Regions from separate parts of the Paucidesulfovibrio longus DSM 6739 genome, predicted to be linked through region 3. Evidence: predicted binding sites of a transcription regulator. Region 3 holds the regulator's gene; each other region holds the start of a gene.

Region 1 (6,468 bases), on a different contig from region 3:
CCAGCACGTCCACCCTGTCGCCGGGACGGACGAATCCGGCCAGGCCCATGACCTGGTTGCCCTTGACGGCCATGGCCCGGTGTCCGGGAGCGATCATGGCGCTGACTCCGCCGGTGCGCACGTCCTTGGGCGCGAGGCGCAGTTCGGTCACGGGGTCGTTGGCGGCCAGGGGCGAGGAGAGCACGCGGCCCTCCAACTCGGCCTTTTCCGTGAAGGACTTGGCCGGAAGGCTCTGGGGCAGGAAGGGGGCGGTGGTCAGCGACTCGGCCGTGAGCTTGGTGCCGCGCGGCAGGTCGCGGGCCGCCACGACCACGTCCACGGTCCGGGGCCTCGCGGCCTGGACCTCGTTTCGGGGCGCGGCCTCGCGCATCCAGTTGTAGAGCAGCAGTCCGGTGACTCCGGCCAGCACCAGGGCCAGCGCGATCTGGAGCAGGGTCTTGGCGGCGCGGCTCATCATGGTTCCCCTTTGCCTAGAAGGATCCGGCCACAAGGCCGGTCAGGTGTTGGATCTGCCCGGTGGCGCGGAGCATGGCCGCTCCGGTTCCGGCGGCGATGGCCAGCCCGTAGCAGAGCCGGGGCAGGGTCTCGCCGCCGCGCACAGGGGCGTATTCGGCCTTGCGGCTGGCCAGCAGCAGCCAGAGCGCGGCCCAGAAATTTCGCAGGATGCGGCCGAGCATGGGCCGGTGGCGCAGGAGCAGCACGGCCAGGGCGTAGACCCCGCCGGCAAGGCTCGAATACAGGAAGGCGTCCACCGTCACCTGCCAGCCGAGACAGGCGCCCACGGCGGCCAGGAGCTTCACGTCGCCGCCGCCCATGACCCCGAAGAGGTAGGGCGGGAGCATCAGCGCGAGACCGACGCCCATGCCCGCCAGGGCGAAGAGCACGCCGCCCGCGCCGCTTTGCGGCCCGAAGACGAAGCCGCCGAGGCCGTGGAAGAGAATCCCGAAAAGGGCGGTGCTCAGGGTCAGGCTGTTGGGAATGCGCTGCTCGCGAAGGTCCGTGAACACGGCCAGGCCGAGCGAGGCCAGAAGAAATACGGCGATGTATGGATGCATGGTCCCCCCGGAAGTCGGATTGGCGCGCCGGTCCCCGGCTCCCATCCTCCCCAGGAGGAGCGAGGCAAGGGCCCGCCCGAGTGCGGGTCGGACGGGCCCTTCCGGTGCTTGCTTTCTCGCGTCGGCCTAGCTGGAGCTGCCGGCTCCGGCCATGTCGTCCGCAACGCCCTGGAAGGTGTCGCGCACGCTGGTGCCCAGGGCGGTGACCGCGCCCACGATGAAGGCCGCGATCAGGGCGGCGATCAGGCCATACTCAAGGGCGGTGGCGCCCTGCTCGTCCTTCACCAGGTTCATGATACGGTTCAACATGGTTCTCTCCTCCAAGTTTTGATTTCTTTTCGCGTTGGCGAAATGCTCATCAGTCTTGCCTCTCCTTGAGCAACCCGCGTGCCAAAGCCGAGCGGACAAGGAGAGATTTTCATTAATGATAGTGATGACAGGGCCTTGGAGATGCCGATGCATTGCTTCGGCCTTTTTGAGAGACGCGGCTGCGCTCCTGCGCAATCCACGATTCGTGGGGCGGGCTGGTTTGTGATTGGCCGGGAAAGCTGTTTTGGGTGTGATGTCAGTAGGATACGTCGATCCACAAAAAATGGATCGCATTCAGGGGCCGGGTCGGCTGGGGGGGCATGGACGCGAACGCGCGCGGCCGCCTGCGCGGGGCTGGATGCCCCGTGGCGCGGATGTCCTTCTCAGGCAAGGTGTTGGGGGCTAGTCGTCGAGGCTGGCCGGATCGATGCCGTGCTTCTGGAGCTTGTTCCAGAGGTTCTTGGGCGTGACGCCCAGGCGCTTGGCCGCTTCGGTCTGCACCCCGCCGGAGTGGCGCAGGGCGCTGACGATCAGGTCGCGTTCGTATTCGAGCAGCGCGTCCTTGAGCTGCACCGATCCTTCGGGCGGGACGCCGATGGGCGGGCTTTCGGCCTGGGCCGCGGCAGCCGCGTCCGCAGGGGAGCGCTGCAAGGCCATGTTCACGTCCTCGTCCGTGATCACCCCGCCCCGGCAGAAGATGGCGGCCCGTTCCAGGGTATTGGCCAGCTGGCGCACGTTGCCGGGCCAGTGGTAGCCGAACATGATCCGGGTTCCGCTTTTGGAGACACCGCGGATGTCCGTGCCCAGCTTGCGGTTGATGCCGGCGAGGAAGTGCTCGCAGAGCAGGGGGATGTCCTCCATGCGCTCGCGCAGGGCGGGCAGGGGGATGGCGGCCACGTTCAGGCGGTAGAAGAGATCGGAGCGGAACTGCTTTTCCTGCACGCGTTCGGCCAGATCCTGGTTGGTGGCGGCGATGATGCGCACGTCGAAGGACACGGGCTTGGCTCCGCCCAGCCGCTCGACCTGCTTCTGCTCCACGGCGCGCAGGAGCTTGGGTTGCAGATGCAGGGGCATGTCCCCGATTTCGTCCAGCAGGATGGTGCCGCCCTGAGCCAGCTCGAACTTGCCCTTCTTGGCCGCGGCCGCGCCGGTGAACGCGCCCTTCTCGTGGCCGAAGAGCTCGGATTCGAGCAGGTTTTCCGGAATGGCCGCGCAGTTGAGCTTGATGAACGGCCCGGCGGCGCGCTCGGAAAGGGCGTGGATCGTGTCCGAGATCAGCTCCTTGCCCGTGCCGGTTTCCCCGGTCACGAGCACGTTGGCGTCCAGCGGCGCGACCCGTTCGATGAGTTCCACCACGCGGCGCATGGCCGCGCTCTGGCCGATGATCCGTTCGGAAGGGCCTCGGCTGCCGAGGGAGCGGCGCAGTTCCTGGACTTCATGCTGGAGGCGGCGCTTTTCCAGGGCGCGGCGGATGACCACTTCCATCTCGCCCAGGCTGAAGGGCTTGGTGAAATAGTCGTAGGCTCCGTGCTGGAGCGCCTCCACGGCGCAGTCGCGCGAGGCGTGGGCGGTCATGATGATGATGTCCACGAGCGGGTCGGCGCGGTGCAGGTGTTCCAGGGCCTCGATGCCGTCCATGCCGGGCAGGCGCACGTCGTGCAGGACGATGTCGAACCCGCCCTCGGCCACGAACCGGATGCCGGTCTCGGCGTCGCCCGCCTCGCCCACCTCCCAGCCCCTGGCTTCCAGGGCCTCGCGCAGCATGCCCCGAAACGCGGCGTCGTCGTCCACTACGAGAATTCGTTCCGCCATGTGTCCCCTCGTGTCTCCATCCTATACTAATCGATCAGAACAATCCACGTTTTGTGGATCAGCGGTCTTCATCAATAGCCGGCGCGGATTCGGCCCGGTGTCGGAGAAATATGAATACTGCTTCGTTTCAGCAGGTTGCGCTTCGAAGAGACAGGGCGACCCCCGCTGGCATGGCTGTTGCTATCTACTAAATGCACGAGGGGTGCGGCGCAAACGCCGCCCGAACGGAACAACCGAGAGGAATGAAGATGCGGAACCTGAACAGAGGCGGACGAAGCCGCGAAAAGAACAAGAGCCAGCGCGGCGCCGCAGCGGTGGAAGCGGGATTTCTGCTTCCCCTGGTTCTCTTCGTCATGCTGGGCCTGATGGATCTCGGGCGCTATCTCTGGGTGCAGGACGTGGTCCGCGAGGCCGCATCGCAGGGATTGCGCATGGCCGTGCTGCACGAGCCGGACGAGGCCGCCGTCGAAGACGCGGCCATCCGCGAGGTCCGCAAGGGCGGCCTGCGCCTGGACCCGTCCGTGGCCGTGGGGCCGCGCCAGCCCGGCAATTTCACCAATGTCCAAGTCAGCGTTCCTTTCTCTTTTCTCTTTCTTCCCGACCTTGGCGAAACCGACTCCTGGGCCGTCAGCGCTTCGGCCGAGGGCATTTGCGAGCGATAGGAGGGAAGATGCGCAGAGAACGATTTGCGGACAAGGCTCCCCAGCGGGGCATGGTCACATTGGAAGTGGCCGTCATGTTGTGCTTTTTCCTTTTGCCGTTCGTCTTCGGCGTGATCGACGCTTCGCGCTACCTCGCCGTGGGCGGGGCCGTGACCCGCGCGGCGCGCGAGGGAGCTGTCTGGGCCGCGCGCGGGCGCGATCCGAGCGAGGCCGTGTTCGCCTCGCTGCGTTCCGCAGGTTTGGACGAATCCCGGGCCAGCGTGACCTTCGTGGGGCAGGACGAGGAATCCGGCGGGCACGTCCGCGTGCAGGTGGGGTTCGACCTTTCCGGCTACACCGCGCTGCCCTGGGACAGCGTGCTGCCCTCCCTGGCCGAGGCTTCCGTGGAGGTGCGCCATGAGTAGCGGATATCGGCGCATCCGGACCCGGCTCTCCCGGCTTCCCGCGGACGAAGGCGGCGTGGTCAGCATGCTCTACGGCCTGCTCGTGGTCGTGCTCTTCGGGTTCGCCGCCTTTGCCGTGGACACCTCCTACATGCATCTCAAGCGGACCCGGCTGCAAAACGCGGCGGACGCCGCTGTTCTTGCCGGGGCTTCGGGCCTGCTGGCCTACGGCGACGACCTGGACCTGGTCCGGGCGGACATGCTCGACTACGCCCGCGCCAACCTCGCCGCGTCCGACGATCCTGAGAACGCGGTGCGCGAGAGCGACGTGATTTTTTTGCGGGACGGCGTGCCCGACACGGAGCATCCCAACCAGGTGGAAATCACCATCCGGCGCGCTTTGGATCGCGGCAACGCGCTGGCCCTGAATTTCGGCCCGGTGATCGGGGTGGACAGCGCGGACCTGTCGGCCACGGCACGGGCCGGGCTGGCCGGAGCCTGCGGCAGCAAGTGCGCGAAGCCCTTCATCGTGCCCGCCAAGTTCGAGTGGGACGACTATGCGGATGATGACCCCAAGGTGCGCGGCAACGGCAGCCTCGACGTGGGCAGCGCCGCCGAGATGGCCTCCGTCGTGACCCTGGGCTGGGCCGATGCGGACAAGGGCGCGCGGATTCTGCTCAAGCCGGGCGATCCGGCGGACGCCGTGGTTCCAGGCCAATACAATCTCATCGACCTGCCGCCCGTCAACAAGGGAGTGCCCGTGCCCGGCGGGGCCATGCTCCGGGAGAACATCCTGGGCTGCGACGGAAGCAATTCCGAGGCCGTGGTCGAGCCGGGCGACGAGGTCCAGCTCGAACCGGGAAACACGACCGGCCCGGTCAAGCAGGGCATCCGGGAACTCATCGGCCTGGACGCGAACGCGTATTGGGACGACGCCACGCAGTCGGTCAAGGGCAGCGAGCACGCCGACCCCATGGCCAGCCCTCGTGTGGCCGTGGTGGCCTTCTACGATCCTCGTTTCCCGCCGGTTTCCGGACGGGTCACGCAGCGCGTCTTCCAGGTCGGCGCGGTGTTCATCGAGAACATCGACGGGCAGGGCACGGTGACGGCCCGGTTTATGGAAGCGTTGGCCCGTTCCCCCGAACAGGGGGACGGAGCATGCGGCGATTATTTTCTATTCCTGCCCCGGCTGCTGCTGGATTCCGGCAGGAGCGGATGAACCCGGCGAACGGACGGCGCGGCGGAGGAACGAACATGGCATCTGGAAACGGAGAACGCGGCCTGGCCGCGATGGAACTGGCCCTGGCCCTGCCCCTGATCCTGGCGCTGCTGCTGATGCTGGTGGAGGGCGCGGGAGCCATGCACACCTATTCGGTGATCAGCGACGCGAGCCGGGAGGGCGCGCGGCTTGTGCTCCGGGCCGGGGACACGTCGGGAGTGGGCGCGCTGGTGGACAGCGTGGCCGCGCAATTGCCCGGAGACGACCTGCAAACCACAGTGGTCTTGGACGGCGGGGGGCAGTCCGTGACCGTCGAGGTATCCTATGCATACGAACCTTTCTTCGGCGTCGGCAGCGGCCTTCTCGGCCTGCTCTGGGACGTCGCCCCGATCCTGCGCGCCCGCACGACCATGCCGCTGCCGTAGGGCGCGCGGCCAGTCCGGCGCGGTCAACATCGTGCTGGCCGTGCTCATTCCCGTGCTGCTCGGCGCGGTGGGGCTGGCCGTGGACGCCGGTAACCTGTACGTCGCCCACTCGCGCCTCCAGAACGCGGTGGACGCCGCGGCCCTGGCCGGTGCGCTGGAGCTGCCCTACGATCCGGACGTGGACAAGGGCATCGTTCAGGGTGCGGCTTCGTCCATGCTCGTAAAGAACTATGAGGACGCGGCCATCCTTTCCCTGGCTCCCGGCGGCGAGGTCCGCAGCGTCTGCGTGCGGGCCGGGGCCGAGGTTCCGACCCTGCTCATGGGGGCGCTGGGCATCGGCTCCAGCCATATCGAGGCCCAGGCCTGCGCGGGGTTCAACCATCTCGAGGTGGTCTTCGCCATCGACAATTCCGGCTCCATGAAGGGCGCGCCCCTGGAGCAGACGCGCATGGCCTGCAACGACCTCGTGGACCTGATCCTGCCGGACAACGCCTCCCCGGACACGCGGGTGGGACTGGTGCCCTTCCGGGGCAAGGTCCGCATCCCGGCCGGGGTGGACGGGCTGCCCGCGGGCTGCCGCAACGCGGACGGCTCCCTGAACGA
Region 2 (6,468 bases), on a different contig from region 3:
TCGTCCTCGACCCCGGTCAGGCGCAGGTTTCCCTGCGACTGCGCCACAAGGCGGAACGCTGGTCCGGGCAGCCAGCGCCGCTCCAGCTCGACGAGATCGTCCAGAGTGATGGCCGCCAGCCCCCGGTCCACGGCGTCCATCAGCTCGGCGTCCTCGCGGCGTCCAGCGGCATGCAGCTGCCGGCGCATGTCTCCCTGGATCGTCACCCGGAATTCGCCGGAACGGCCGCTCAGCTCCAGGGCCAGCGCCACGCTCGACAGCTCCGCGAAGACGCCGTCCGCCAGGCCTTCCCGCACGCTGCGCAAGCCCGCGGCCTCGTCCGCCACGGCAACCACCGCGACGTCGGGCTGCCGCTCCCGGAGCCAGCCTTCCCAGGGGGAATGGCGCGCCACCGCGATGCGCAAATCCTGAATGCCTTCGGCAAGCGTGCGCTCCTGCGCGGCAAGAGGCGTGACCAGGGCGGAGTCCACCTCGAAAAGCGGCTGGGAAAAGGCCATCCAGCGCTGCCGCTGCGGCGTGCGGATCAGCCCGCTGTGCATGTCCGCCTCGCCTGTCCGCACCCACTCCTCGGTTTCCTCCCAGGTTCCGACCTTGAAGGTCACGGGAATCCCCGTGACCACGGACCAGCGCCGCCAAAGATCCACGAGCAGTCCTGCGGGCTCGCCCGCGTCGTTGCGCAGGGTGAAGGGAGGATGGTGGTCGGGACAGGCGATGATGACGGGCGCTTTTTCGCCACGGTCCGGAGAATCAGCGGACGAGGCGAGGGCGGCCCCGCAAAGCGGCCCGGACAGGGCCAGGAACACGGCAAGGATCACGGAAAGGAACAGGGCCGGAGAAAAAAGCGAGGCCCGCGGCCCCAAAGCACGCAGCCAGGGGCGACGCCAAACCCGCGCCGAAAGGGCCTTCGGCCGGGCGCGGTCATTCTTGCCGCTGTTCATGCCCGGTTGCTATCATAATCATCGGGAAGATAACAGACTATTATCAGCGCCTGCGGGCCGTTGTTTGCGCAGCCGCGGCGAAGCGTCAGCGTCCTCCCGCACCGCCGCCCATGCCGCGACCGCCGCCGCGACCCTGACCGCCACCGCCGCCTACGCCGCGACCGCCGCCGCCCACGCCGCGCCCCTGGCCGGCTCCCGGGCCGCGTCCACGACCCTGGCCCGCGCCGCACGGCCCGCGACCCTGGCCCTGGCCCTGGCTCTGGCTTTGTCCCTGTCCCGAAGCGCCGCTGCCGGAGCCTGCCGCGCGCTGCGCGCCCGCCGGGGGCGTCTGGGCCTGGCCGGAAGCGAGAAACCGATCCAGCGCGCTGCGCACGCTGCCCTCGGCGCACAGCTCGATGCGCACGTTGCCGCGCTGGAGCACGTCCTCGGCCTTGGGTCCGACCCGCCCCGTGAGCAGCACCTGCACGCCCGCGTCGGCCACGTGCTGTGCCGCCTGGATTCCCGCTCCCTGGGCCTGTGAGGCGTTGTCCCCGTTGTCCAGCCAGCGGTGTTCCCCGCTTTCGCTGTCGTAGATCACGAAACCGGAAGCCCGCCCGAAACGCGGGTCCATGGCGTCCTCCAGGGTTCGTCCCTGGCTGCTGATGGCGATAAGCATTGCTGCCTCCTTGTTGCGAAACAGGAAGCAACGGGCGTGCCGAAACGCAATCGGCTGAAATGTACGGGGATCAGGCAAAGGGAAAATCGCTGCGGGCGCGATATGCGCCCATTTTGACCTTGACTACGGAGCGGGCTGCGCCTGAAGGCCGAGCATGGGCGCAAGATGCTCCCAAACCTGTTCCGGCCGCAGCAGACGCATGCAGTCGTGATGCCCCCTGGGGCACTTTCGCGGGCCATGCAGGCCGCAGGGGCGGCAGTCCAGCCCGTCCACCTCCAGCACGCGGGCCGTGTCCCCGCGCGGGAAGAAGCCGAGGGAGCGCACCGTGGGGCCGAACAGGGCCAGCGTGGGCACGCGCTGCACCCAGGCCAGGTGCATGGGGCCGGAATCGTTGGTCAGGTAGGCGTCGAGACGGCGGATGCAGGCCGCCAGGGCGGGCAGGTTCGGCTGCCCCGCGAGATCGACCACGTTGCCCGCCGCGCCGGAAAGCTCGACCACCCTGGCCGCGTCCGCTTCCTCGCCCGGACCCGCGAACACGGCAACCCCGGCCCCGGCCAGCGCGGCCCGGCCCGCCACCTCGGCGAAATATTCCACGGGCCACTGCTTGGTGGGCCAGGTGGAGCCGGGATGCAGGCCCAGCAAAGGGCGGCGCAGGCCGCCGAGCAGCTCCCCGGCGCGGGTTTCGGCCTCGGCGGGCAGGGTCAGCTCCGGCCAGGGAAACGTGCTCGGCTCCGGTTCGAGGTCCAGGGGCCGCAGCAGCCGCAGCAGCCGCTCCACCTCCTCGAAGTCCCGGAAGCGGCGGTCCACGGTGTGGGTGTAGGCCATGCGGTTGTAAAGCGGGCTGCGGTAGCCGATGCGCACGGGCGCGCCCGTGGCGAACGAAACCACGGCGCTGCGCAGGCTGGCGTGGGGGGAGATCCAGAGGTCGAAACCGCGCCCGGCCAGTTCGCGTCCGAACGACCAGGCCGCGCCCAGGCCCTTTTGCGCGCCCCGCTTGTAAAAGCCCGTCACCGAGGCGAGCCCCTCCTGCGCGGCGAAAAGCCCTTCCAGGCCGCCGCGCACGAAAAAGTGCAGCCCCGCGTCCGGAAACGCGAGGTTCAAGGCCCGGAGCAGGGGCAGGGTCAGCACGGCGTCGCCCAGGAACGCGGTCTGCCAGACGCCTATCTTGCGGAATTCACGCATGTCGCAAATCCCTTACCCGCTGCGCGCGCCGCTGACAACAGCTTCGCCGCGCGGACCGCGTCCGACGCCTTGCGCCCGGCTTCCCCGGCTTCCGGTCCGATTCCGTGAAGACTTGAAATGCCTCGACAAGGCGAATACAAGGCAGGCAGAGGGCGTCGCCCCGAAGCGGCCCGCCGATACCGGATCAACTTTTGCCGGAAACGGAGGAATTTCCATGAAATACATCATGTTCGAAGATTTTTCTGGCGATCCCGTGCCTGTGATCTTTCCCCGGCGCATCGACTTTGCCGAGCTGCGCGAGCAGATTCCCTACCCCACCGTGCTTTCGGCAGGCTACGTGCAGCTGCGCGGAACGGATTTCGCCTGCCACGGCGAGGCCAGAGGCCTGTATGCCGAAGCCCGGCCCGAGGACGCGGCCATCATCTCGGAACGCTTCACCAACCCCGAAGAATAGCTCCGGGCCGCGCCTGACGCGGCCACAGGACACCGAAACCCGGATTCCCGCGCGTTCGTGCGGGAGTCCGGGTTTTTTCCAGGCGCGCCGACAGCGCCGTGCCGCACCGCCGTCAGTGGTCCGGCAGCTCCACGACGAACTGCGCGCCGCCTTCGGGCCGCGAGGAAGCGTTGACCACGCCGCGATGGTCGCCCACCACGGCCCGGACAATGGTCAGGCCCAGGCCCGTGCCGCCCTTCTTGCGCGAAAAATACGGCTCGAACAGGCGCGAGGCTTCCTCCTTGGACAGGCCCGGCCCGTTGTCGCGCACGGCGATGACGATCTTGCCCCGCTCGGCGTCGCGCCGGGCGGCCACTTCCACCTCGCCGCCCTCGCGCCCGTTCAGGGCTTCCGCCGCGTTGGTCAGCAGGTTGATGAAGACCCTGCGCAGGGCTTCGCGGTCGAAGGGAAAGGCCGGAAGGTCGGCTTCCGCGTCCAGACGCCACTGCACGCTTCGGTGCGTGTTGGCGAACATGCTCACGACCTCCTCCAGGAGCGGAGCCAGGACGTCGGGCCGGGGCTGGACCTCCGGAAGCTTGGCATAGGCCGAGAACTGCGTGACCATCTGCTGGATGCGCTCCACCTGCTTGACGATCAGCTCGGTGCACTCCTGGAAGGTCTTGTCCTGGTGCTCCTCGCCGTAGCGGCGCTGGAGCCGCTGGGCCGAAAGCTTGATGGGCGTGAGCGGGTTCTTGATCTCGTGGGCGATGCGCCGGGCCACCTCGCGCCAGGCCGCCATGCGCTGGACCTTTTCCAGCTCGGTGATGTCCTCGAACACGGCCACGATGCCGTAGGCCTCGCCGTCCTTGGCGCGCAGGGACACCACGTTGACGAAGAACTTGGCCGTCTTGGAGCGGACCGGAATCTCGAGCTGGCGCTGCCACTGGGACTGGGGATCCTGGACCATCTGCTCGCGGGCCTCGCGCAGCATCTCCGCGAATTCGCCCTGCAGGAACATCAGCGGCTTTCTGCCGATGATCTCCCTCGAGACCAGGCTGAGCATGTCCTCGGCCGCGCGGTTCATGGTTCCGACCCGGCCCTCGTGGTCCATGGTCACCACGCCGGAGGTGATGTTGTCGAGCACGGCCTCGATGTAGCGGCCGCGCCGTTCCAGCTCGCGGTTCTGCTGGGCGAGGCGGCGGTTGTAGGTGTCCAGCCGGGCGCGGCTCTCGCGCAGGTCTTCGGTCATGCCGTTGAACGATTTGACCAGAAAGCCCAGCTCGTCGTCCGAGGGGTCTTCCAGCTTCACGGAAAGATCGCCGCGCGCCACGCGTTCCGTGCCCGCGGCCAGGGCCTGGATGGGCGCGGACAGCTCCTTGGCCAGCCGGAACCCGAACCAGATCGCGCCGAGGATGATCAGCGAGGTCATCACGCCGAGAGTCATGTACAGGGTCGTCTTCCAGGGGCTCTTGAGCGTCTTCAGCTTCTGGTATTCGTTGAGTCCGTTGATGACCTGGCGCAGCTTCTCGTGCACGTCCCAGCCGAGCTGGTCCGCGACCACGATGTAGCCCGTCTCGCCGTCGTCCACGGGCCGGAAGACCACGACGTGGTCCACGCCGCCGCCCTTGAGCAGGAAGGCCGAGCCGGGATTCTCGCGGTATTGCCGGGCGAGCTGCCCCTCCACCGAGGACCAGGCCCGGCTGATGCGCTCGTTGCGGAAGACCGTGAGCCAGGTGCCGTCGGGCTTGGCCACGCCGAGCAGGCTCACGCCCCATTCCTCGCCCTTCTCCCGGCAGAATTCGTCCATGCCCTTGCCGCCCCAGCGGAAGGACTTGCCGCGCAGGAGCGTTTCCAGGGTGGCGGCCTGCCTGTCCAGGCGGTCCTCCATGACCCGGTAGAACGTCTCCGAAAGGTTCAGGGAGTGTTCCATGCTGTCCTCGACCTGGACCTTGAACCAGTAGTCCACCGAGGTCTGCACGAACTTCACCGAGACCATGAACATGAGCAGGGTGGGGATCAGCGAGAGGGAAACGAAGGCCACCACGAGGCGCGTGCGCAGCCGCGAGCCGAGCACCCGGCGGCGGCGCTCCAGCAGGAGCTTGACCGCGTTGCGGGTGACGATGAAGAGCACCAGCAGGAGCAGGATGAAATTGACGTTGAACAGGCCGAGAAAAAGATAGGAATCCACGGCCAGATACTTGAGCTGGACCCAGGTGAGCACGCCGATGAGCGCGAAACAGGTCAGGGCGATGGCCAGCTCTCGCCGGCGGCGCTTGCGCTCCTTCTCCTGCGGCGCGCCCACGGGAATGGATTGCTCTTCCATGCCGGATGCGTACCAGCAGCAAGGCCCGAATACAAGCGCGCAGGCATGCCCATCCGCACAACCCGGATTCGCCCCTGGTGACAAACCAGCGCAAAGCACTTACTGTCTTTGCTCCGGCAAGGCGTTCCATTCCGGGCCGGAAATATCCGCAAGAGAGACGCACATGACCACCAAGCCGAAAACCCTGGACGCCCGCATGCTTCGCGCCGTCCTCGACCCTGATAGAATCCCCTACGCCGACAGCCGCGAGATTCCCTCGGGCAACGGCTATTCCCGCTTCCAGCCCCGCGCCATCCAGGCCCTGGAGCTGGCCCTGCGCATCAAGGGCAACGAATACAACATCTACGTCGCGGGCGACTCGAACATGGGCCGCACCTACTTCGTGCGCAACCATCTCAAGCCCGCGGCCAGGAAGGCGTCCACCCCGCCGGACTGGATCTACCTGCACAACTTCGAGAACGCGGACCGGCCCGTGGCCGTGCGCCTGCCCGCGGGCCAGGGGCGGGCCTTCAAGAACGCCATGTCCAAGGCCCTGACCGCCATCCGCGCGGACCTTCCCGCCTATTTCGACCGCGACAGCTACCACAAGCGCCATGAGACGCTCTTCAAAAGCCACAACCAGCGCCGCGAAGACCTCTTCGCCAAGATGGAAGAGGCGGCCAAGGCCAAGCAGTTCCGGCTGGAGATGGACGAGGCCGGGGGCCTGACCCTCTCGCCCATGGTGGACGGCGAAGCCATCGACGACAAGGCCTTCGAGCAGCTGCCCAAAAAGGAGCGCACAAGGCTCAAGCGCGAGGGCGACGTGCTGCTCTCGGACATCGGCACCTTCCTGCGCCAGATCAACCAGAGCGAGAAGGGCCTCAAGCGCGAGGAGCTGGAACTCCAGCGCACCATCGCCCGCGAGGCCCTGGCCGAGAATTTCCAGCCCCTGGTGGAG
Region 3 (6,468 bases):
TCAGCGCAAACCACGCGAGAGCGGAAGTGGCCATCATCCGAACCTCACTTGCACCGGGTCGTTGGGGACGCAGCGAAAGTCCAGTCGGACCTTGCTGTCGAGAAAGAAGCGCAGGCACGCCTCTTCCTGCTCATTGACGGCGACGCTCGGGGACAGCTGTCTTTTTCCTGGAGCGTAATGAATGTTTCCGATGTTGATCGCGGAAAAGGAAAACCCGATCTCATAGGCCTTCCGGGCATCTTCGCAATTGGAAAAGAGCACCAGAGTCGAGCTTTGGCTGGACGTCCACATGGATGTTTTCTGGAGATGCAGGAGATCGCGCACGGGGACGAAGGAGGCGTTCATGGTCTGCGGGATGGCCAGGGACATGATCTGCTGGGTCAACATGTCTTCGGCGACCTTATCGTTGGCGACGATGATGGTCGTGGCCCCTGTGTAGGGCAACCACGTCTCCACGACCTGTCCGTGGACGAGGCGATTGTCCACCCGCACCCAGTTCATGAGCCGCTTCCCTGCCGACCGGCGCCGGAGCGGCGCGCAAGCATTTCCCCGGCGACCACGATTCCCTGTCGTCCCGCGGATTTGACCTGGGCCGCCATTTCCGCGAGCGGCAATTCCCGCGATTGAATGGCCTTGACCACCATGGGCATGTTGACGCCGGAAATGACTTCCAGCTCAAAGGATTTCAGCAGCGACAGGCTCAGAGTCGTGGGCGTTCCGCCGAAAAGATCGGTCAGGATAAGAACCCCGTTTCCCTTGCTGCATTTTTCGACCGCATCGCGAATGGATACGACCAGTTCGTCCACTGCCGATTCCTGAGGCACGCCCACAGCGCGGACGTTTTCCTGCGGCCCCACGACCAGTTCGGCCGCTTCGAGAAGGCTTGCGCCGAACGATCCATGCGTCACGACCACAACGCCGACAAGCTGTCCCTGCTTCGATTTCGACATGGCTATCCGAGTTCGTAGTGGCGATGCTCAAGAGTCACGGCGTAGCCCGCTTTTCTAAGCACCCGGTTGAGCATCTCCCCGGTGGCGACCGAACGGTGCCTCCCGCCCGTGCAGCCCAGGGCCACAGTGACCCTGTACCGCCCCTCCTGCGCAAAAAGCGGCAGGAGATAACAAAGAAAATTGACGAAACGCTCCTTGAAGGAACGTCCTATTTCACTTTCCAGCACATATTCGGATATTTCGGGATCCTTTCCGGAAAGAGGCCGCAGTTTCTCATCGAAATATGGATTTGGCAAGAAACGGAGATCAAAAACAAGATCCGCATCGATGGGCACGCCGTATTTGAATCCGAACGTCAAGAGGTGGACGCGCATGCTGGAACCGGGGTCTTCGAGTGCCGTCCATTTTTCCTGGATGATCCGCCGCAAATCGTGGATGGAGTAGCCCGTGGTGTCGATGACGAGATCGGCGGATGTCCGGATCGGCCCCAGGAGTTGGCGCTCCTTTTCCAGGGCCTGTTCCAGGCCGAGGGAATTGCTTTCCAACGGATGCAGCCGACGCGTGGTGGCGTAGCGGGTGAGCAGCTTGTCCTGGCGCGTCTCCAAAAACACGACCTGCACCTTGACGCCCATGGCGGCCAGTTCGGTGGAGGCGCGTTCCCATTCTTCCACGAAATCCACCTGTCGGAGGTCCATGCCCAGGGCAAGACCGCGATGGTCCTTATCCATGCCGCGAAAAAGTTCGACCATCTTCGGAAGCATGCCTGCGGGAAGCCCGTCCACGCAGAAGAAACCGAGATCTTCGAAGACGTTGAGAGCCGTGCTCTTGCCCGCACCAGAAAGCCCGGTAACGACAATCACGGGAAAAGAAACGTCTTTCTTCAAGCGGATGCCCTTCTAGGTGCCCTGCAGGAGTTGTTGAAGCCCTTCCACGCCGTCCGCTTCCAAGAAGTTCCTGCGGAATTCAGGATCTTTGAGCAGTCGCGAAATGTGCGCGAGAATGCGCAAATGAAGCCCCGCCACCTGTTCCGGGGCAATCACCAGGAAGATGATCCGGCAGGGGGCGTGATCAAGGGCCTCGAAATCGACACCCTGGGTACTGCGGGCCACTGCGACAACGATGCGATCAAGGGATTCGAGCTTGCCGTGCGGAATGGCAATGCCATCCCCGATGCCGGTCGATCCCAGGCTTTCACGGTCAAGAAGGACGCGGAGGGCCTCCTCCGCGTCCATTTCCGGAATCCTGTCGCTCACTGCGCTCACGATTTCCCGGAGCACCTCCGCCTTGGTGGCGGAGGCAAGCTCCGGCAATATCAGTTCCGTATCAAGATACTCGCCTAATCTCATTTCAGTTTCCGGGATCGATCAATCCGTAGTCGCCGTCCTTACGGCGGTAGATGACATTGACTCCCTCGGTTTCCGCGTTGCGGAATACGAGGAACTCGAACTGCAACGAATCGAGCTGCATGGCCGCTTCTTCAACAGACATGGGCTTGGGTTCGTAGTTGTCCGTGCCGGTAATGGTCGGAGCATCTCCCGCTTCGGAAAGCGAAAAATACTCCATACGCACGTCGCGGGTCTGGGCCTTGCGCCGCCTGTCCTTCATCTTCTCGCGGATCTTGCGCAGCTGGGATTCCAGCTTATCCACCACGGAATCAATCGTGGCGTACATGTCCGGCGACTCCTCATAGGCGGAGATGTGGATGTTGTCCGCGTTGAGCACCACATCGGCCTTCTGGCGAGTCTTTTCCACGGCGAGGTTGACCTGGAGATCGGACTCGTCGCTGTCCTGAATGAACTTGGATATCTTATCGAAACGCTTCTCGATGTGATCCTTCAGATGCGGCGAGGGATCAAGGTTCTTGAAGTTGAAGCTGATGTTCATACACAATCCTCCTTGAGATAGAGGTTGAGTGGGCAAGTTCAAAGAATCTGCTTACGTTTTGAGGAGGAAGGAATATTCATGGCCGAACGGTACTTGGCGACCGTCCTGCGCGCGATATTCACATCCAGCTTTTCCTTGAGCATGTCTCCTATGACTTCGTCGCTGAGCGGCCTCTTGGGATCCTCGTCGCCGATGAACTGCTTGATGAGCGCCTTGACGGATTCCGAGCCGACCTGCGTTCCGTCGCCGAGGTCCAACGCACTGTTGAAAAAGAACTTCAACTCGAAAATCCCGTGCGGTGTGGACACGTACTTGTTGGTCGTAATCCGGCTCACCGTGGATTCATGCATGCTGATGTCCTCGGCCACATCCTTGAGAATAAGCGGCTTCAGCCTGGAAACGCCCTCCTCGAAAAAGCTCCTCTGAAAACGGACGATGCTCTCCATGACCTTGTAGAGGGTGCGCTGGCGCTGGTAGAGACTCTTGAGCAGCCAGGCCGCGGAGCGCATCTTTTCCTGGAAATATTCCTTGTCCTTGCTGTTGCAGGACTTGATATCGTCCATATAAAACGAATTCAGCGTCAATCGCGGCAATCCGTCCTCATTGAGCACGATCACGAAGTCGTCTCCGTACTTGTACACGAAAACGTCCGGGCTGACGTAATGCGGCTCCGTGCTCGAATAACTGGTGCCCGGCATGGGATCGAGCTTCTGGATGATATCAAGGTACGCCTTGAGCTCGTCCATGTCGATCTTGAATTTGCGAGCCAGGGGCTTGTAGCGGCGCTTTTCCAGATCTTCGAGGTGTTCGTCCACGATCGAGTAAAGAATGGGGTCGTCGTACCCGAAGACTTCGAGTTGCACGAGCAGGCATTCGCGCGGGGAACGGGCGGCCACGCCCACGGGATCGAGACGCTGGATGCGGTGCAGCACGCTCTCGACAGCTTCCGGAGTGGCATCGACCTGGGAGAGGATGTCGTTCACATCGGCCTGGAGATAGCCTCGGTCGTCGAGGTTGCCGAGGATGATCTCGCCGATGGCGAGTTCTTCTTCCGTGAAATTCGAAAGCCGCATCTGCCAGTTGATGTGGCCGTCCAGCGACGGCTTGGAGGCAAGGCGGGCCTCGAAGGAGAGCCCCTCCTCCGGAATTTCGGCTTCACGGCTCTGCGACTGCTTGGACGTGCTGGAAAACTCTCCGATGTAGTTTTCCCAGTCCGCGTCGCGCATGAGTTCGTCCTGGGCCTGCTTCTCGGCGGTGGCCTCCTCGCGCGGAGTCTCCTCCGCACGCGCGTCCTCATCCCCTTCCTTTTCATCAAGGAATGGATTTTCCAGAAGTTCCTGCTGAACGGATTCCAGCAGCTCAAGCCGGGAGAGCTGCAACAGCTTGATGGCCTGCTGCAACTGCGGGGTCATGACAAGCTGCTGACTAAGCTTGAGTTGTTGTCTGAGTTCCAGTCCCATATCGCTCACTGCGGCGGAGTGCGGATCCGCAGTCTCAAGACTGCCTGAACAAATCCACGTCTCTCTGCATCTCGTTCGTTTATTTTCCTGCTTTCACTATGCCACAGCTTTGGATGCGGCGCAAGAATTACATCTTAAACTATTGAAAATACAGATTTACACGGCGGAAATCAGCCACCATGAAAGAACTGTACCAACCTTCATGGGGGCTGTAAATCGCCAATTGGGAAGGAAATTGCGGATCAGAGGCAGAAATTTTCGCCGAGGTAGACCTGTCTCGCCTTGGAATCCTTGACAATTTCCTGGGGACTGCCTTCAAGGATGATCGTGCCCTCGTAGACGAGATAGGCCCGATCGCAAATATTCAAGGTTTCGCGGACATTGTGGTCGGAGATGAGGATTCCGAGACCCAGTTTTTTCAAAATGGATATGATTTCCTGAATGTCGATCACGGCGATGGGATCGATGCCCGCGAACGGCTCGTCAAGAAGGATATATTTGGGATTCATGATCAACGCGCGGGCGATTTCGAGCCGTCTCCGTTCGCCGCCCGAAAGATACATGGCCTTTTGGTGCGCGAGCTTGGTGATGTTGAACATGCGCATCAACTCGCGGGCGCGCTGGCGTCGTTTTTCCCGATTGTAGGACGTCTGCTCCAGGATGATCATCAGATTTTCGAGCACGGTCAGCTTTCGGAATACGGAACTTTCCTGCGGAAGATAGGAAAGTCCCATGCGTGCCCGTTCGTGCAGGGGCAGATGCGTGATTTCCTTTTCCCCGAATCGAACCACGCCCGCATTGGGCTTGACGATGCCCGCAAGCATGTAAAACGTCGTGGTCTTTCCCGCGCCGTTGGGGCCGAGCAGGCCGACCACTTCGCGGCGTTTCAGGAAAACGTCCACGCCGTGGACCACTTCGCGCTTGCCGTAACGCTTGCAGAGGCCGGATGCGGAAAGGCTCGGCATGAGCTAGGGAGCCTCCAGCGTTTCCGGGGCGAAGAGAATCGCCTCCACGCGTTTGCCGCCGCCGCCCACCACCTCGCTGCGGTTTTCCTTGACGTAGAACTTGATGACCTTTCCGGTGACCTTGTTCTTGCCGTCCCGGATGACGGGATTGCCTTCCATGAGCAGAAGGTTCTCCTTGACCATGTAGGTCACGGAATCGCTCGTTCCCTCGGTGCTGCCCCGCTGCATGCGCACTCCGCCGGAAGCGACGATGCGGTCGATCTCTTCTCCGGGTTTGCCCGTCTTGTCGAAATACGCCGTCAGTTCGTTGGCCCAGAGATTGAGCTCCTCATGCACGGCCTCGACATTGCCGGTGAAGGACACGGTACGGTGCTTGTCGTCGTAGGTCAGCTTGTCCGCGGTGATGCGTACGGGGGGCTTACCTGAAGAGGCCGGACGCTGCGGCAGGTCTTCGGGGCGCTGCTCCACTTCGGCCACGACTTTCTGTCCCTGTCCCGGATCGGGCCGCACTGGCAGGGCATCCGTTTTGGCAGACACGGAGGTTTCGTCCGGCCGAGCCTGGTCCGCGCCGAGAGTCTGTTCCGGCTCTACGGCAGGGGCTTGAACGGGTGCGGGCTCCGGCACATCCGCCGTGTCCGGATTGGTTGCGGCCACAGGCTCTGCAGCGGGTTCAACGACAGGTTCCGGCGCGGAAGGCTTGGAAACGAATTTCAGGTATTTGGATTTGCTGAAGCCGATAGCCTGGGACAGTTTTCGTTCGGATGCGTCCAGGGGAAAAACCGCATACCAGCCGTCCTTGAGGAAATCGACCTTGACCCGGTCGCCTTTTTTCAGCGTCCGCACGTGTTCGGACTTATAATCCCGTTTCGCGCGTATATTGAGGTTGCGCGTCGCCTCGCGGATTTCCCCCCAGGCATCCGCCGCCTGTGCGGGAAGAGTCAAGGCCGGAGCGGCCCAGCAGATGGCTGCCAGGATCAAGGCGGCGGCAATGGCTTTTCGTCTGCTCTGCATTTCGGCTCCTACTGTTCCTTTCCGGGCAGCTTCACGTCTTCCAGAGATTCGGGAGTGAACAAGGCTTCGACGCCTCCCGCCGCCACAAGAAGGCGCGTCTTGGTGTCGATCTCGATGGCTGTGGCGCTGATGGAGATATCTCCCCGGCGGATGACCACCCTGCCCTTCAGATAGACCTTTTCCATGGCGCCGATGTAG

Evidence for each region. The regulator sigma-54, encoded in region 3, starts transcription at its own class of promoters, with help from an activator protein. The targets are predictions, from matches to a motif close to CTGGCACGGNNNNTGCTT.
Region 1: the regulator sigma-54 is predicted to act here: its motif matches at 3,342-3,359, upstream of G452_RS19145 (TadE/TadG family type IV pilus assembly protein).
Region 2: the regulator sigma-54 is predicted to act here: its motif matches at 1,619-1,636, upstream of G452_RS0115355 (NifB/NifX family molybdenum-iron cluster-binding protein).

What each region holds. Positions count from the first base shown of each region.
Region 1 is NZ_ATVA01000014.1:347,440-353,907, forward strand. It holds gene cpaB (Flp pilus assembly protein CpaB) at 1-454, opposite strand, end outside; gene G452_RS0110795 (A24 family peptidase) at 471-1,055, opposite strand; gene G452_RS0110800 (Flp family type IVb pilin) at 1,182-1,364, opposite strand; gene G452_RS0110805 (sigma-54-dependent transcriptional regulator) at 1,767-3,176, opposite strand; gene G452_RS19145 (TadE/TadG family type IV pilus assembly protein) at 3,425-3,838, shown strand; gene G452_RS0110815 (TadE/TadG family type IV pilus assembly protein) at 3,847-4,242, shown strand; gene G452_RS0110820 (pilus assembly protein TadG-related protein) at 4,235-5,440, shown strand; gene G452_RS0110825 (TadE/TadG family type IV pilus assembly protein) at 5,476-5,865, shown strand; gene G452_RS0110830 (vWA domain-containing protein) at 5,765-6,468, shown strand, end outside.
Region 2 is NZ_ATVA01000017.1:205,068-211,535, forward strand. It holds gene G452_RS20830 (transporter substrate-binding domain-containing protein) at 1-938, opposite strand, end outside; gene G452_RS0115355 (NifB/NifX family molybdenum-iron cluster-binding protein) at 1,024-1,593, opposite strand; gene G452_RS0115360 (glycosyltransferase family 9 protein) at 1,717-2,775, opposite strand; gene G452_RS0115365 (hypothetical protein) at 2,990-3,229, shown strand; gene G452_RS0115370 (sensor histidine kinase) at 3,342-5,531, opposite strand; gene G452_RS0115375 (Lon protease family protein) at 5,695-6,468, shown strand, end outside.
Region 3 is NZ_ATVA01000016.1:318,640-325,107, forward strand. It holds gene G452_RS0114355 (PTS sugar transporter subunit IIC) at 1-14, opposite strand, end outside; gene G452_RS0114360 (PTS sugar transporter subunit IIB) at 34-501, opposite strand; gene G452_RS0114365 (PTS sugar transporter subunit IIA) at 498-950, opposite strand; gene rapZ (RNase adapter RapZ) at 953-1,834, opposite strand; gene G452_RS0114375 (PTS sugar transporter subunit IIA) at 1,847-2,296, opposite strand; gene hpf (ribosome hibernation-promoting factor, HPF/YfiA family) at 2,298-2,834, opposite strand; gene rpoN (RNA polymerase factor sigma-54) at 2,873-4,294, opposite strand; gene lptB (LPS export ABC transporter ATP-binding protein) at 4,537-5,259, opposite strand; gene lptA (lipopolysaccharide transport periplasmic protein LptA) at 5,263-6,270, opposite strand; gene lptC (LPS export ABC transporter periplasmic protein LptC) at 6,279-6,468, opposite strand, start outside.